DNA from 2 places in the Aciduricibacillus chroicocephali genome. Region 2 is predicted to be linked to the other one. Evidence: riboswitches for the same ligand, from Rfam matches in the RefSeq annotation. Region 2 holds a riboswitch; the other holds the start of a gene.
The links. A riboswitch is a leader RNA that binds a small molecule or an ion and turns the genes downstream of it on or off. The one in region 2 is predicted to bind cyclic di-GMP.
Positions count from the first base shown of each region.

Region 1: linked by a shared signal. The riboswitch ahead of QR721_RS01470 (methyl-accepting chemotaxis protein) and the one ahead of QR721_RS12985 (glycosyl hydrolase) in region 2 are both predicted to bind cyclic di-GMP.

Region 1 covers NZ_CP129113.1:260,113-269,115, reverse strand. The annotation lists gene QR721_RS01485 (hypothetical protein) at 1-664, opposite strand, end outside; gene QR721_RS01480 (GNAT family N-acetyltransferase) at 671-1,183, opposite strand; gene QR721_RS01475 (LysE family translocator) at 1,196-1,831, opposite strand; gene QR721_RS01470 (methyl-accepting chemotaxis protein) at 1,962-2,771, opposite strand; cyclic di-GMP riboswitch class I at 2,786-2,871, opposite strand; gene QR721_RS01465 (thermonuclease family protein) at 3,104-3,889, opposite strand; gene QR721_RS01460 (CDP-glycerol glycerophosphotransferase family protein) at 4,240-5,472, shown strand; gene lepB (signal peptidase I) at 5,524-6,072, opposite strand; gene putP (sodium/proline symporter PutP) at 6,347-7,831, opposite strand; gene QR721_RS01445 (GNAT family N-acetyltransferase) at 8,067-8,510, opposite strand; gene pdxR (MocR-like pyridoxine biosynthesis transcription factor PdxR) at 8,615-9,003, shown strand, end outside.
Region 2 covers NZ_CP129113.1:2,534,724-2,543,726, reverse strand. The annotation lists gene gvpN (gas vesicle protein GvpN) at 1-257, shown strand, start outside; gene QR721_RS13035 (GvpL/GvpF family gas vesicle protein) at 247-1,020, shown strand; gene QR721_RS13030 (gas vesicle protein GvpG) at 1,017-1,271, shown strand; gene QR721_RS13025 (GvpL/GvpF family gas vesicle protein) at 1,284-2,090, shown strand; gene QR721_RS13020 (gas vesicle protein) at 2,108-2,377, shown strand; gene QR721_RS13015 (gas vesicle protein K) at 2,349-2,633, shown strand; gene QR721_RS13010 (gas vesicle protein) at 2,659-2,976, shown strand; gene QR721_RS13005 (midas domain-containing protein) at 3,004-4,044, shown strand; gene gvpU (gas vesicle accessory protein GvpU) at 4,053-4,442, shown strand; gene QR721_RS12995 (PLL family lectin) at 4,560-6,287, opposite strand; gene trhA (PAQR family membrane homeostasis protein TrhA) at 6,449-7,075, shown strand; cyclic di-GMP riboswitch class I at 7,174-7,262, shown strand; gene QR721_RS12985 (glycosyl hydrolase) at 7,385-8,476, shown strand; gene QR721_RS12980 (DUF2334 domain-containing protein) at 8,581-9,003, shown strand, end outside.

The DNA.
Region 1 (9,003 bases), 460 kb from region 2:
GGAAGCCAAAGAGACAGCGTTCAGCACGTATCTTCTTCACCTCAGCAAGCTGTCCAAGTATTTCACCGACAGCCTTTCCAAGCGGGATGAGCAAGTATTCTCCCTCAATCAGACTGAGTTCTTCTGGAAACACTTTTTCAATGTATGGTTTCAACATCTCAACTCGATCCATTTTTGGTGCATGGCCTGTGTAATTTTTCCCATTTTTAAATATTGGGTATTTGATAATGGAAGTTGTATGCAGCAAGTCTGTACGTTCTTCGAATAATTCAGCGGAAGAAGAAAGATTAAATAAGGAGGAAATCCCGATACCGTCAAGCATCTGAATCAAATGTGTACGCATCGAACCGGCAAATCCGGCAGATTGTTTGGCGCGCTTGAGCATTACCTCAGTACTTGCTCCTTCTATTTCCGCCCGCTTCGCTGCTTCAAGAGCTGTTTTCATCTGTGACCAGCCCGGTGTGATTCCGACGATGACTACTCTTGCCGCAGTATTGATAACCTCATTATGCGGCGCATAGTACATCGTAAGCGGACCCTCTTCCTGCATAAGGAACCTACTACTTATACTTAGCAAATCCGCCTTTTTTAGCGGGAAATTTGCAGGCATTCCCGAGATTGCCTGCAAATAAGAGTCCACTTCTTCAATTTGCGGAGAAATCATTCTATTTCACCCTTCTACCGGATTCTTCGGCCCTGGAAAATCAAGTTGATAAAAGGCTAAATCGAGCCAGCGACCAAATTTGTAGCCTGCATTTTGTATCGTTCCTGAGTGGGTAAATCCGAATTTCTCATGCAATGCGATACTTGCTGGATTACTCGTGTCGATTCCAGCAACCATCGTCTTTATGCCTCTTTCGGAAGCTATGTCAATTAGCTCCTTGAGCAGCTGCGAACCAATACCTTTTCCTTTGCCTGTACTTGATACATATATGGAATGTTCAATTGCATATTTAAACGCAGGCCAAGGACGAAATGTCCCGTATGTTGCAAAGCCAAATACTTTGCCCAATTCCTCGTACACTAGAACTGGTTCTTGATTTGCCATTTTTCCAGCAAACCAACTCTTCCGCTCTTCAATTGTTTTCTCATCATAGTGATACACAGCCGTCGTATTAAGGATTGCATCATTATAGATAGTAAGTATTTCAGATAAGTCTTGTTCAACCGCATTTCGTATCATTGTCTTTCCTCCCTACAATTGATTAAGACCATTGAAAAATACATAACCTGCAAACCCCAGAAATAGAAGGCCCGATATAAGTGAAAGTCCCTTCATCATTTTCCCGCCAAGTACTTTACCACCAAGACTGCTAATATAGGCAAGTACTGCACCCCAAATAACAGATATAGATAGGAAACCTATGAAAAATGGCAGCAATCTGTCGAAAGAAACACCGCCAATAACGGTGGAAACGACGCTTCCTCCTACAGTTGCGAACCAGAGCAAAGTCGTTGGAGCCGATAGACCAATCCCCATACCCATAAGGAATTGCTGGAACAAATTACGCTTCTTCCGCTCTTCGTCATCTATGTTAAGCGACTTTGGCTTGAAAGCATCCCGAATGGAGTGGTAGGCGAGGAACAGCAGTACAACAGTTCCTGCAATCCAAAGAATCCAATGGAATATGCTGCTCGACTGCAAAAGCGCCGCAATTCCAAGTACTGAGCAGACTGCATAGACCATATCGCTGACAGTTGTTCCTAGCGCAAACAGCAAAGCTGCCAGAAAACCCTTAATAATGCCTGTCCGGATGAGCGCCACATTGGCAGTTCCGAGATCGAGCACCATAGACATACCGAGAAGAAAACCAGAGATGAATAATGTCATTATGCTTCAATCCTTTCCACAACAAAAAACCGCCCATAAAAGGCGGAGAATAATTACTTTTTAAATTATAACAGATAGTAAGTGACCAACTAAAGAAGAAAAAGAAAGATTCTAAGTTACGATTTTAGAATTAAAGCATACTTTCAATTTCTTTAAAAACCTGTTCGAAATCTGTCTGCTTCTCCTTAACGGAACCATTCAATTGTTCCGTCGTGTTACCTACCTTTCCAGCCTGCTCTTCAATTCTTTCAATATTAAGTCTAATGCTTCGAGTTGCTTCATCAACATTTTTTGATAGGCGTCTCACTTCATCTGCCACTACTTTGAACCCTTTGCCCTTTTCTCCGACACGAGCTGCTTCTATAGTTGCATTTAGAGCAAGCACATTTGTTTGTGAGGAAATCATCTGTATTTCTTTCGCCACTTCGCTTATTGCATCAACTTGCTCTCGCAGCGCAACAATTGCCTGACTTTTTTCGGCAGAATTCCGGGCAACTACATCAACGAGTTCCTGTGGCAATGTTTTCAGACGCTCAATAATTTTCAGTGTACCATTCTCCCGCTCAGTAATATCTGTAGCGATTTTCAGGATTGCTTCTACTTCATGTTTGTCATTAATAACCGGTATATATGTTGCTTCAAGCCACAACCGGCTTCCTTGTTTGCTGCGTCTTTCTACTTTAGCCTCGTACTTCTCCCCTGTAGACAAATGCTGCCATAAATCATGGTACCCTTGCGTTTGTGTATAATCTTTAAAACAAAGCTTTTCATGACGCATGCCTTTCAGTTCTCTCGTACTATAACCAAGCGTTTTTCGAAAATTTTCATTTGCCCAAATTACTTCTCGTTCCATGCTGAACTCGACCATTGCGAGGTTAACATCCATCGCCGCCAGTACTGCTGTTTCATTCAATGGTTGAGTACTCTTGGAAAGACTCATCTTACTCCTCCATATGAGGCAACCCAGCCATCATTGTCACAGCGACTTTAGACCTTGGGCTTTGCGTCCTGACTTTTCAATCAGTTTGCTTTTCACTTATTTAAAGTAAAGTGTATTACAACTTCTCCGGCAAGCCAATAAGTTTTTGAAATAATTTACTTAACCGTCAACATCCTACCATGATGAACGAGATGCCTTTTTTGTCTTGCCTCAACTTAAAACGCAAGTCTTGAAGAAAACAGTATTGATGCTCTGCTTAGTGAGATAGCTCTCACCCTTTTTCAAGAAAAAAGCCGGAAGCGTTAAATCTTAATCCGCCTCCGACTTCCTAATTATCTCTCACATGCATACCCGTCTTTATCCCGATCCATTTTAGACTGGTAGGCTGGGTGTCCCTCTGGCACGCCATCTGAATACTTTTTGCGCAGTTCTGTACAATTCTTAAATACTTCTGCGCTACCAGTCTTTAATACTGGTTCCTGTGTTGACTTTTCGACAGGCTGTTGTGTTCCTGCTTCCTTTGCACAGCCATTAAATCCACGACTGGAAACATAACCTTTCTTAGACCAAATATTAAGTTTCTTGTTTTTCGCAAATTCTTGTGCTTGCTCATACTGGTTCAAATACTTGTATGGCGGCTCATAAACATATGCAACACGAGCGAGCCCTTCCTTGATTAGTGTCTCCTGAACTGATTTCCCATCTACGAAAACATATGCGAGAAGGCGGCCATATTTGTCTGTCCTGCTTTTCTCAAATTCCAAAGTAAGCTTTCCGCTTTTTATGAGTTGTTCATTACGCTTGCTCGCTTTTTCTGCATAAGGTTGAATGCACTCTCCCGGCTTTTTTGACTCAGGTGTATCCATTAGCAAATAACGTACGGTTTCTTCCTTACCTTTATAATACACTTTGATTGTATCGCCATCGACAACTCTGGATAGCTTGACAGTTGCCTGATTTTTCGCCTGTACTGTTTCCCCATCTTTGGAAGTTTGAATATATTCGTTTTCTTCTTTCTTTTGCTGCACTTGTTCTTGTCCAGTTCCTTCTTGCTTTGATTCTTGTGATGAATCCGATTCATTTTGTTTCTGTTCCTTATCGCTACTACCTTGTTCCATCTCCGCACAGCCAGTCAGCACCAGACAAAAAGCAATCAGCGCAACAAAACCAACCGTTCCTCTGTTCGACTTATGTTTGTATAAAATACCGCTCATAACAGCAGCTGATAGACACAAAGACAATATAAACAATGTCATCAATACAATCCCTCCGACTTGAAGTGGCAATTTCTTGAATTACTCTGTTCATTATAGCAAAATGCCATTTTTAGGTGGCGGTTTCTATGAAAATTGTTTTACTTGGTCCGTGAATCTGCAAAAATAAAATTTTTAATTGAAATTGGCTTACAAAACAGAGTTTCAGGGAATGTATCATTAGTTTACATATAATTTGGGAAGGAAAAATGCCCATGGAACTCAAACACAGAAAAAAATTTGCGCGCACCATCGCCTTTTTAAAAATAATGTTTGCCTTCGCATGTTCTATTTTCACGAGGCGAGGAACAGGCAGGCCAATCGTTCTTGTCGGCGGAAATCTTGGCGAGAAATACGAAGATAATGCCTCCGTATTGCACAGTTATCTGACTCGAGAGCGAGCGGACCTAGACGTATACTGGCTATACGACCCGAGTACCAGCTACGTACAGGAAAAACAAATACCAAATGCAATTCCGCTTGGCAGCCTGCGCAATTATATGCTGTTTTTCAAAGCGGATTATTCATTTCATGGTCACTCCATCATCTATGATATCGCTCCGCATATTGAGAAATATATTTTCCTGAATCGGCGTACAATCATCACCCACGTAAGCCACGGAATTGAAGGTTTCAAGAAAATCCTCATTCAACCTGAAGATATTCCTTTATTGAAGCGCACAGATTACTTCAATTGCGCTTCACAGCACGAAAAGGATATCAAGCAATTTGAATGGAAAATTCCTGAGCAAAAGTTGACCATCACCGGTATGCCGCGTTTCGATCGCTTTGCTACAAATATACCTGCAAAGAAGGTTAAGCGTATTCTGATGATGATGACATGGCGTGAATGGCTGCTTGATCTTGATGAAGCAGCCTTCATGGAAAATAGCTATTTCCAGCAAACACAGAAGCTTGTCAGTAATCCACAAATCCGACAGCTGATACGAGATGGAGAACTTGAAATCATCTGCGCCCTGCATCCTTTCATGAAGAGATTTGAGTCTCATTTTCGGGGGTTGGCCAAGGACGAGCCCAACATCAAGTTTTTCAGCTTCAATGAGATTTCTATACAGGACGAGGTTATTCTTGCCGACATGCTGCTGACGGATTATACAAGTGTTTCTTGGGACTTCCTTTATATGAACAAGCCAATTATATTTTTCACATTCGATCTGGATGAGTTCGTTGCGAAACGTGGAACCTATATGGATTTGAATAAGGATTTGTATGGTTATAAAGCAGATACAATTGAAGAGGTACAAGAAATTTTGCGACATATCACAGCTGAAGGTGCGACTACAAACCCTTGGTATCCTATCGCCAACAAGTATATTGCCTATTTCGATAAACATCATTGCCAGCGCCTTGCAGATACAATTATCGGGCCCGCTCCTCAACTGAGTAAGCCTGGGGTGGCGATGAATAAGACTGTTGAAGAAACTTAAAAAAAGGACCTGTGACGCAGTACGACTGCGTCACAGGTCCTTTTAATCACATTATTGTACCTGGCCAACCTCTGTGAACGGCCAGATTCGAAAAACTGCTTTTCCGATTATTTTATTTTTTGAAAGGAGCCCAAAATAACGGCTGTCCTTACTCACTGCTCGATTATCACCAAGGACAAATAGAGACCCTTTAGGGACCTTCTCATATCCTGTCAGCTCTTCCAATGTAAAATCACCTGTATAGGACAGACCCGCTTTTTGACTTGGGGACTGCAAATAGGATTCATCGTATGCCTTACCGTTAATATACAAAATGTCATTCTTCATCACAATTGTATCTCCAGGCAGACCGATTATTCTCTTAACATAGCGGGCATCCTCATCCGGAGCATTGAACACAATAATATCAAACCGCTTATAATGGCTGAATTGGCTCAATTTATTGATGACAAGCTTATTCTCCTCTTGAAGGTTTGGATGCATAGATTCCCCTTTAACGACATAAGGGGCCAATAGAAAATGATTGATGATATAAGCAAAAATAATTGCGAAAAGTATAATCCTTACAAAAGACCAAATCTCTTTACCAACCGTATTCACGAAAGTCCCCCTTTATCGGTTTGACCGGAAAAATGTGCTTATGACCTCATTGTATCAGAGACAGGAGCAGAATATTATGTATTTAAGGAAAAGTTTATGTAAAGACCATTAAACTTAATATTGAACCCTGCACCTCCAATTATCTTTATTACTAACGAATTTCTGCAAATTCCCTCTGTCCTGTCACTTAATCATCAAGTCGGGACCAGCTGTTTTCTTCGATTTCAAAGTTAAAAACCCGCCTTCCCCAATGGAAGGCGGGTCGTATTAGAATTTAATCATCCGAGTGCAGCAGTTCAAGGGCTTCATTGAACTCTCTGTCGATCTCTGGATTTTCCTTATGCGTCAGTAAGCTGACAACAATTGTGACAATGAGGTTCAGTGCAAAGCCCGGAACAATCTCATAAAGGCTATCCTTAAGAATATCAACATTTCCCCAAACGATTACAGTAACGGCTCCTACAATCATGCCCGATAGCGCTCCAATGGAAGTAATTTTTCTCCAATAAAGCGAGAGCAGTATTGTCGGACCGAATGCTGCCCCGAAGCCAGCCCAAGCAAAGCTTACAAGTGCCAGAATTGTATCGTTCTGTTTCCAGGCAAGGGCCATCGCAATTATAGATACAACAAGAATGGCAATCCGGCCAAGGAATACATATGTCTTCTCTGAGGATTTACTTTTCTGAACCGTTTTGTACAAATCCTCGATTAAGGCAGATGAAGTAACAATCAGCTGCGAGGATATTGTGCTCATAATTGCTGCAAGGACGGCTGCCAGCAATACTCCAGCAATGAATGGATGGAAAATGATCTGCCCAAGTGCGATAAAGACAGCTTCTTTATCGACTAGTTTGGCACCAGTGTTTTGCTGATAATAGGCTATACCGACAAGGGCGGTACCAATTGCTCCAGCAAGGCTGAGAATCATCCAACCAATTCCAATTCTCCGTGCTTGCTTCGTTTCTTTAACCGTTTTAATCGCCATAAATCGTACGATGATATGCGGCTGACCGAAATAGCCGAGCCCCCATGCAAGAGCAGAGATTACGCCTGCAACAGTTGCGCCCTTTACAAGACTAAGCGCATGAGGATTCACTTCCTTTATTGATTCTACCGTACCGGAAAAACCACCAGTTATAAAGAAACCAAAAAGCGGTACACAGATTAGCGCAAGGAACATGATCAGCCCCTGGACGAAATCCGTATAGCTCACAGCAAGGAAACCGCCAAACAGCGTGTAGGCAATAACAACTGCGGCTACAATCAGCAGCCCGACATGATAGCTCATGCCGAACGAGCTTTGGAAGAATACGCCTCCAGCAACCATGCCTGATGATACATAAAATGTGAAGAACACAAGAATAATCAGTGCAGTAATAATGCGCAACAGCCGGGAATTCCCTTTGAAACGGCTGTCCAAATAACTTGGAATCGTAATGGAATTATTGGAAACTTGCGTATAAGCTCGGAGTCTCGGTGCAACGAAAATCCAGTTCAAATAAGCTCCAATGGTTAAGCCAATTGCAATCCACGCTTCTACGAGACCTGAAGCGAAAATGGCACCCGGCAGCCCCATGAGCAGCCAGCCCGACATATCAGAAGCACCAGCACTTAGAGCAGTAACCGCAGGACCAAGCGAACGCCCTCCGAGCATATAATCCGTCAAGTTGTTGACACGCCGGTAAGCATACCAGCCGATCCACAGCATACCCGCAAGATAAATCAAGATTGCTATCAGTTGATACCCATGATCGGACATCGTCTTCCCCCTTTGCAATTTTATAATTCATCATTATAACATAAGGGCAATTCGGAAAAATGGTGCACATATGCCTTATTAATTTGAAGGTGAAGAAAATTCCCCCATATGTTAAATACCTAGAAAGAGAGAACATAGGAATTCATTTGATTTTTAAAAAAACAGGCTCTAATTTTGAAATAGGCTTAATCCCCGTTCATTTATATTCTTTTTAATATATCTTCAGGCATCAATTTTATTTGGAATATTTAATGTACCAATCATACTCCGAGTCAAGACTCATACCCATATGTTCGTATAAACCTTTAGCTCGGTGATTATCTGGACTTGTTTGCAACGTAACATAACTACCACCGTTCTCCTCACATAAATTAAAGACCCTATTCAATATTGCCTTTCCGACCCCGCCTCCTCGATAGGATGGTTCGACAAACAGATCATTCAGTATATAGGCACGCTTCATAGATATAGAAGAAAAAATAGGATAAATTTGTACAAACCCGACTGCCTGTTCTTGCTCGTATGCCAGGAAAATGATTGATTCACCATTTTCTATTCGTTCTTTTAAAAACGTTTCAGCACCCAAAAGGTCATTTTCCTTACCATAAAATTTTCGATATTCATTAAATAGCTCAGCTGCTTCTTTTAAAGAATCTAAACTAACTTCTTTTATCTTCATAAAAAATCCCCCTGTTTGGAACAAGCTTGCCAGCAAGCTTAATATGCTTTATATTATGCTCAAAAACTGACATTTCAAAAAGGTACAATTTGGACTAAAACTACATGTCAGATTGGAGAGAGATGAAAACACTACTATTTTCACTTACCGAGACAGAAGCAAAACATAGACAGATATATGAACAAATTCGAAATAGAATTGAGAACGGACAACTTGTTGAAGATTCCCAACTCCCTTCAATACGCCAATTGGCAGATCTTCTTGAAGTGAGCCGCAATACGACACTCCAGGCTTATGAACAGCTGGCAGCAGAGGGTTATATAAGGAGTGAGCCTAAAAGGGGTTATTATGTTCAGAAGTTCATACCTATTTATCTCAAACAAGAGGCTCATAAACAGACCGTACAAGAATTAGCCGAAGAGAAATATTCAATTGATTTTCGAACAGGCATCATAGACCAAACAGCTTTCCCTTTAAATAGATGGCGCCAATG
Region 2 (9,003 bases):
TGCGTCAACAGTGCAAAGGAAGCAATGGACCGAGCATCCGCTCAGGACTGATGATTGCTAAGCTGGCAGCGAGACAGGATATTGCAATCGACGGTGAGGATGAACGTTTTAAACAACTTTGTCTCGATGTTCTTACAGACCCGATGAGCCGGTGCATTGAAGCGGATGAACCTTTACAAGCTGCAAGACAGCTAATTGAAGATACATGTATGAATATGAAAAAGGAAGAACAAAGGAGTGATGAGGATGAGCAGTGATGAGAAGATGGGAGTCTATATATTCTGCGGCATCCAAACAGATGACGAAGAGCAGGATTTCGGTTCCGTTGTGATCGAAGGAGAGGAGCGGAAGCTGTATACACTCCATTATAGGGACGCTGGAATCGTTGCTGCAGATGCGCCCGTGAAAATATATCGACCAAGCAAAGAAAACTTGCTGATGCACCAGAACGCCGTATCACTCGTCATGAAGAAGAATGATACCGTGATTCCGGTCAGCTTCGGTAATGTATTTCATTCAAAAGGGGATGCGGAAGTTCTTTTGGAAAATCTCTATCCCCAATTCAGCGAACTCTTCCCTGCAATCAAAGGTAAAGTGGAGCTCGGCCTGAAAGTCGTCGGCAAGAAAGACTGGCTAGAATCGCAAGTTTCAGGCAATGAGAAGATTGAGAAGATGGCTCAAGCTGTAAAAGGGAAGAGCGAAGCTGCGAGCTACTATGAACGCATTCAGCTCGGTGGAGCAGCTCAGAAAATTGTGTCCTCCTTGCAAAAGGATATAAAGCAGGAAATCTTCCAGCCACTCGGTGAAATTGCTGAAGCTTCGAGAGCGAATGATCCAATCGGTGAGAAAATGCTCCTTAACGCAGCTTTCCTCGTGGATAGAGATAAGGAAGCTGCTTTTGATGAAAAAGTGAATGAACTTCACGAACAGTGGAAGGACAAGGCAGAATTCAACTATAGCGGTCCGTGGGCAGCTTACAACTTTGTCAACATAAGGCTGAAAGTTGAAGAAGCCCAATGATCCACAAGCTCGTTTCCGCACCGATCAACCTCGTCATCAAAATTGGTGAAAAGGTAAAAGAAGAAGCGGACAAACAGCTATATGATCTGCCGACAATTCAGCAAAAGCTGATTCAGCTGCAAATGATGTATGAGCTCGGTGATATTTCAGAAGAGGCATATGAAGCGAAAGAAAATGAACTAATTGTGCGCTATGAGATCGCCAAGCAGATGGAGCTTGATCAGTGGGAAGAATTGACGAAGAAACGATAAGGATCTGATACGATGAATGACTTGATTTATCTATACGGACTTGTGCCAAAGAGTGAAATGGAGACAGGTTCTGTCAGCGATATGGCGGATTTCTCCGGTGACGGACATCTGCGCGCTTTCCCAATCGGAGATGCCGCTGCTATTGTCTGCACTCTCGATGGCAATGAATACTCGGAAGAAGTCATCAAGGAAAGAACGAGCAATGACATGGAATGGCTGCAGGAAAAGGCGTTTCATCATCATGAAACCGTACTTGAGCTTGCAAGGCGCTTTACGGTCATTCCGCTTAAGTTCTGCACCCTTTATAAAAGTGAAGACAGCTTAGTTTCTTCTATTGAGCCGGCTTCAGACAAACTGCGGGCGGCTTTTGAAAAGATTGCAGGAAATGAGGAATGGAACCTCAAAATCTACTGCAATGATACAGCACTGAAGCAGCAATTCAGTACGAGCAATCCAGCATTGGAAGAAAAGAAGGCTGCCATTAGCACTTTGCCAAAGGGAAGGCAGTTTTTCGAGAATAAGAAAATTGATAAATGGCTGGACGGAGAAATCGAGAAGGAGAAAGACAAGATGGGCGAAACAATCCATGAACAGCTTTCCAATCTCGCTTTAACCAGTCATGTGAAGAAAACGTGGAGCAAAGATGCGACAGGAAGACCTGATCCAATGACATGGAACAGCGTCTACCTTGTAAGCAAACGTGAAGTGGAAAGCTTCTTACAAAAGATTGAAGATTGCCAGAAGGATCTGGAAGCGGCCGGGTGGCAGCTTGAAGCGACAGGCCCTTGGCCGGCGTACCATTTTTCCAGCATCTCGTGAAATGAGGAAAGAGAAAAATGACATTAAGAGAAACAGTAGAAAACAAGGATATCGCGCTCATTGATATTCTGGATGTCATTCTGGACAAGGGTGTCGCAATCAAGGCGGATCTCGTCATCTCGATAGCAGGCGTTGATCTTGTCTACCTTGATTTGCGTGTGCTGATCTCCTCGGTCGAGTCACTCGTCCAAGCACAGCAAAATGGACGTAAAACCGTTTCGTCCGAGCAATTCGACATGGAGAAGGAGGCGCTATGTGATGCCACTGGACAATCATCCGAGCGGTAAAATCAATTTAGATCCAGATAATGCAGAGCACGGGCTTGCTCAGCTCGTTCTGACAGTTGTGGAACTGCTCAGACAGATTGTCGAGCGCCATGCGATCCGCCGTGTTGAAGGCGGCACTCTGACAGACGAACAGATTGAGAACCTCGGAGAAGCGCTGATGAATCTGGAAGAAAAGATGGAAGAGCTGAAAGAAGTTTTCGGCTTGGACGCAGAAGACCTGAATATCGATCTCGGTCCATTGGGAAGCTTGCTTTAACGGAATTGCCAAGGAGGAATACAACATGGCAGTGGAACACCCAATGCAGTCGAGCACGATTGTTGATGTTTTGGAGAAGATACTTGATAAGGGCGTTGTCATCGCTGGTGACATCACGGTCGGAATTGCCGATGTCGAACTGCTTACTATCAAAATCCGACTTATCGTCGCGTCTGTAGACAAGGCGAAGGAGATTGGAATGGACTGGTGGGAAAACGATCCATACCTTTCATCCAAAGCAGAAGACAGCAAAACAAAAGCGCTCGAAGAAGAAAATAAAATGTTACATGAAAGACTTGAAAAACTGGAACAGAATATGGCCGTACCTCGGCTTGAAAAATAATTATGGATAAAACAGGAGGATTTTAAAATGAGTGAAACACAAGTAAACAGTGCCAACGCAGTGAATGGAAATGAAGGTTCAAACAATGGTAAATCAAACGGTGAAATGGGAGGCTTGCGTCGTACGATTGCAGGTGGTTTGATCGGAACGACAGTTGGTTATCTCATGACACCTGAAGCTGGGAAGAAGTTGTTCAGCAATGTTGGTGGCTCGGCAATTGGGAGCAAAGGAGCAAGTCTTGGACAAGCTGTAAAAGACAACTCGAAAAAAGCCGCATCGAAGTTATTTGGAAAAGGCAACAAAGAATCAGATGATTCACAGAGTGGCAATAATGATGTGAATGACCGCCTTGATCGCCTGGAACAGATGATTACGCAACTTGCGAGTGGCAACCAGCCGTCAAATAAAGAAGACAATAACAAAGAAGACAATAACAAAGAAGGCAATAACAATGACGATAACAATCAGGATAGCTCAGACAAGGACGGATCTTATGTAGAAAGCCCAATTCATAGCAACAATAATAAGAAGAATAAAGATGAGCAAAAGAATGAATCTGCAAACGAAAACAGCGAGCAGAACAATGAATCGAATAACGATAAGGAACAAGATTCTTCTTCAGATAAAGAATATGAGTCTTTGAAAAAGGAAAATAAAGATTTGCAAGACCGTCTTGGTAAAATTGAAGGCCTGCTTTCCAAGATGACAGAGGACAAGCAGAGCAGAAAAGACGAAGAAAAAGACGACAGTGATAAAACTGAGAACAAAGCTGAAGAGTCCAATAAAGATAACAGCAACTCCAACGAGAAAGAATCGAACGAGAAAGAAAACGATAAGAACAATAACGACAAGAACAGTAATCAAAACAACCAGAACAATCAAAGCAACCAGAAGAACGACGAGAAGAACAAAAAAGAAGATGAGCAGAACAATAGCTCTAACGAAGAAAAGGATAAAGATAAATCCGGCAACAAATCAAAATCAGATGAAAAAAGCAAAAACTCCAAGTACCAGGCAAAAGAGGATGGCACATACTTGAGCCAGGACAACTTGAAGAAGGAGGCGTAAAGGCTCCGATGGCAACAGATACGATGAAGGATAATACGCTCGCATTTTTTGCGGAAGCGGTAAACCGGAATGACTTTACCCTTGATATTACACTCAATGTAAAAGGAGCCGTCATCACAGGAACGATGGTGTCAGCTGGGAAATACTTTGAATCGCTGAGCGAAACATTTGAAGGCAGTGGTGATGTTGCCGAGGCTTTAAGCGAGCAACTGGCACATGCTGGAGAGAATGCTCAGTCCACAAATGGCGGCTCCCCCAGCTTTATACATTTGGAAGGCGCAAAAGTATATTGTGGGGATGCAAGACCGACCCCGTCACAGGGAGACATATTGTGGCGCGGCAAGTTAAGTGAAGTAGATGGTTTCTTTCTTGGGAAAATTCATGACAATGAAGACTAAAACTACATCAGAATATGATCAGAAGCAGTCTTTTTGCCGAAAAGACTGCTTCTTTTTGATATTAGGCCAAATGCAAACTAAAAGAACCCTGGGCATACCGCGCAGGGTTCTTTTGATTCATCGGCCTTGGTACGTATGAATAAGGCTGTTATTCTGACCGCGTGCAAAGACATCGATTCGGTTGGCGCTCCATGAGACCGCAGCAGGGGCTGAAGTAATTGGTCCGCGCAATGTTTCCCAACCGGTCCAGCGTGAACCATTCCACATGCGGTGAAGCAATTCATTATTTCGTCCACGAGCAAATACATCAATCTCATTAGGACGTCTTGAGGAAGCGGCCGGTGCACTGTGAATATTCCCGCCAAGATTCGTCCAGTTGCTCCAACGAGATCCGTTCCAGTGACGGTGAAGCAATCCATTATTCTGAGCCCGCGCGAATACATCGATTCGGTTTGGACCCCATGAGATGGCTGCAGGTTCGGAATTCAGATTGCCGCCGAGATCTTCCCAATCTTCCCATCGCGAACCGTTCCAAGTTTTCTTGTACAACCGATTATTGCTTCCACGAACGAAGACATCGAGCTGATTTTCACGTCTTGTAGATACTGTCGGCCCGCTTGTCAGGACACCGCCGAGATTTTCCCATCCACTCCATCGCGAGCCGTCCCACCACTTGTGATAAAGGGCGTTGTCTGTACCTCTCCCGAAGACGTCAATCCGGTTAGTCCCCCATGATACTGCAGATGGTGCGCTCGAGAGGACACCGCCAAGGTTTTCCCATCCGCTCCATCGTGAGCCATCCCACCATTTGTGATAAAGGGCATTATCGGTTCCGCGTCCAAACACATCAAGGCGATTCGCGCTCCAAGAGGAGACCGTTGGTGCACTCGAGAGGACACCGCCAAGATCTTCCCAACGTGACCACCCTCTGCCTGGCTGCTCAGGACGACCCGGAGCGCCAGCACCACCTCCATGAATGGAGTCCAATGTAATCTGAATGACACGTGTCATTGTACGGTCAATTACATCTTGGGGTACCTTATACTGTTGGAACATCATATTGAACCAAGGCATTTCCCTTTTGAAACGACGGTAGATCTGGGCAGCATTTTGACTTTTCTCACGCTGATCAATCGTATAGTTGATCATGAAGAAGAAAACGTAGTCAATAAGCTGATCATGCATACCGTAATGACGGAGTGTCGTATACAAATCGGAATGGCTCTGCTTAATATTACGCAAAATGGCCTGGGCGTCCGGTCTCTGGCGCAGAGCTTCTTCTATAAAGGCTTGGTCTTCGGCATCCTGCTGGCTTTCAGAATGATCCCGTTCCTTATTGTTTTCTGGATATGCTGAAACTTCTGCACCTGCATTATTGCTATCCTCACCTCTAAATGAGTCTAAGGATGGTTCTGCAGGTGGATAAGCTGATTGGTGAGGATATGCCGGCACATCATACCAATTCGCAAAACCTTCACGCGGCTCTTGCGACGGGTAGGACTGCTCGTTCTGCTGATAGCCGTTCAAAGCACTTGGACTGATCGGGTTGAAGCGATTTTGGCTGTTCAGATGATTGCTCGCCGGCTCTGCATATGGATAGATACCGGGAGCCGATTGTGGAGCGGGGATTGGGTAGCCACCCGGATTATAGGATTGGGCCGACTGTTGGAACAAAGCTCGCGGCTGAATCTGCTGTTGTTGCGGGAAGCCCGTATATTGCAGGCTCTGCTGCTGTGAGAATCCAACGCTCCTCTGCCCCTGATGCTGGTCGAATCTCGGATTTCCTGGCTGACCATATGGCCCAGGAATGAATTGCTGTTGATCCTCAGGATACCTGTTGTACATGTATATGATTCCTCCTCTTCTCAGAACAGCATATGCACAATTGGGCAAAACGGAACCGGAATTTTCCTATGTGAAAATGGACAAACTTCCACTATAAGCTTTTCCTTGATACACTGTATAAGAAAGATGAATGGAGGGAATCCAATTTGGAGAACACCCCTATGTATTCCAAACAGGAAGAAATCGCAAACGCCGTCATCCATGGGATCGGCACATTGCTTAGCATTGCTGCACTATCGGTACTTGTCGCTTTTGCCTCTGTACATGGTTCGGCCTGGCATATTACGAGCTTTGCCATTTTTGGCGGAACGATGATTTTGCTTTATGCTTGCTCGACAATTGTGCACAGTATACCGGCTGGCCGAGCAAAGGATGTATTCGAAATCCTCGACCATTCCGCTATATACATTTTCATTGCTGGAACATATACACCGTTTCTGCTCATCTCCCTTAAAGGTGCATTCGGCTGGTCGTTATTCGGAGTCATCTGGAGCTTAGCCATTGCAGGAACCATTTTTAAAATACATTTCGTCAAGCGCTTCATGCATTTGTCTACATTGCTCTACTTGGCAATGGGCTGGCTCATTTTACTAGCATGGGGGCCACTCGTCGCCAATGTGCCTGAACATGGCCTTACATTTCTTGTGATTGGCGGTGTGCTCTATTCCGTCGGTGCCATTTTCTTCGTATGGCGCGGTTTCCGCTATCACCACGCAATCTGGCATCTGTTCGTGCTTGCTGGATCTGTCATGCATTTCTTCGCAGTGCTGACATTGCTGAACAGCTAGGCGTTGAAAAACGATATATAAAATGGCGAAAAAATCTCACGAAATTTGTGAATTTGGTACTATTCAGTCCGTTTCAAATGCAGTATAATATGTTCAACTACTATATAGGGCAAACTTGCTGAAAGGCAAGGACGCAAAGCCATGGGTCTAAGGCGGTTTATACCGCTATGATTGCCAGGTTGCGGATTCCGGAATGTGCTTCTGGATCGATTGCCCTTTTCTGTTCGTCTGGAAAAGGGCATTTTCGTTTTCTCTGAGGGACATCCTCTGAATCTGGTGACGAGTTCAACTGATGAGGAGGAATCCCTAATGAGAAAGTTATTCGCTTCCCTGTTGGCTGCCACCCTGCTTTTGCAAGCTGCACCAGTCATGGCTCAAAAGGACATGACATCTGCTACGGAACGTTTCATTGCGAACCATATGCAGAATCCAAATGGAACACTTGCTACATATCTTATTGATCGACCTTCGACTGATCCGACATATGTTGCCGGACACGAAGCACTTTCTGAATCACTCGGTTTGGAAATGGTCTACTTGTTCGAGAAAAAAGATGCCATCGCTTTCCAGAAACAGTATGACATTTTGAAGCAGTATTATCTTGCACCAAATGGACTTGTTCGCTGGAAACTGAACGCCGATGGAACGAGTAGTGTAACGACGAATGCGCTCATCGATGATTGGCGAATCATGACTGTCTTGTTCAAAGCTGGTGAATATTTCGGCAATGCTGCATATACTGAGACAGCTAAGCAGATGGCCAAGGCACTCGCTGAGAAAAACATGAGAAACGGCTATTTCACTGATTTCCATGATTCTCAATATAATATTTCCAATAACACACTCAGCCTCTTCTATATTGATCCGGAGGCTTTGCAATATATGCTCAAGTACAATGTAATCAGCAAGAAGACATTAAACCGTACAATTGGTGTATTGAATTCAGTGCCAAGTGATGGCGTCTTCTTTGCGAAGAATTTCAATGTAGATACAGCAACGTATCAAAACGATGCACAAGTTCATATGATTGAACAAATCTATATTGCGCACTTCCGAAAACTAAATGGGAAGAATTCTCCTGGTTTCTATGATTTTGTGAAGCAGGAATTCAACCGGAACGGCCGATTGTACGGTCAATATGATCGTGCTTCACGCCAGCCGGCAGTCAATTTTGAGTCTAATGCTGTTTATGGCATGCTCATTCAGTATGCGCTCGAAATGAATGATCCCGATTTTGCAAGACGGGTATATGACCGTATGCATGAATATGAAGTCAGCGATCCGCAAAGCCCGTACTATGGAGGCTATGTCGTCGAGACACCGGATGGCAGTGACACGCATATCTTTGATAATTTGTTTCCTCTCCTTGCCAAGCAACAATTGGAACGTTTGGCAAATTAATATAGGGATGTACACCCCTTAAATAGAGAAATCCACGTCGCCATTGTGCTTCGTGGATATTTTTTTGTTTACGTTTCCCTTTTTTGCCGACAGAGAATGATATAATGGCTGAATCATATTTGGAGTTGGTGATCACTGTGAAACGGATTGTCACTTTCCTGCTATTAATAGTAATCGTGGCGGGTTCTATTCCGGTTCAGGCAGCAAAAGTTGGAACAGAAGGTAGCCGGGTTCTTATCGTCTATTCGCCAAAGCAGGAAGAAGATCTTGGACAGGCTCGGATGATGGATAGTCTTGCCGGACATTTTTCAAACGATATAAAAATTATAGAAGATCAAGATTGGCGTTCGATTAATCCGAAAGATTTCACCCAAATAATTTATATGGGACTTGAAGAAAAGCAGCTCCCAGGCAAGTTAGTGTCAGATATCAAATTATTTAAGGGCACTGTCTATGCATTCGGGAGGAATAGCGAGCAGTTCGGAAAACGATTCAGCTTTGTCAAAAGGACGGGTGGTGTGCTCGTC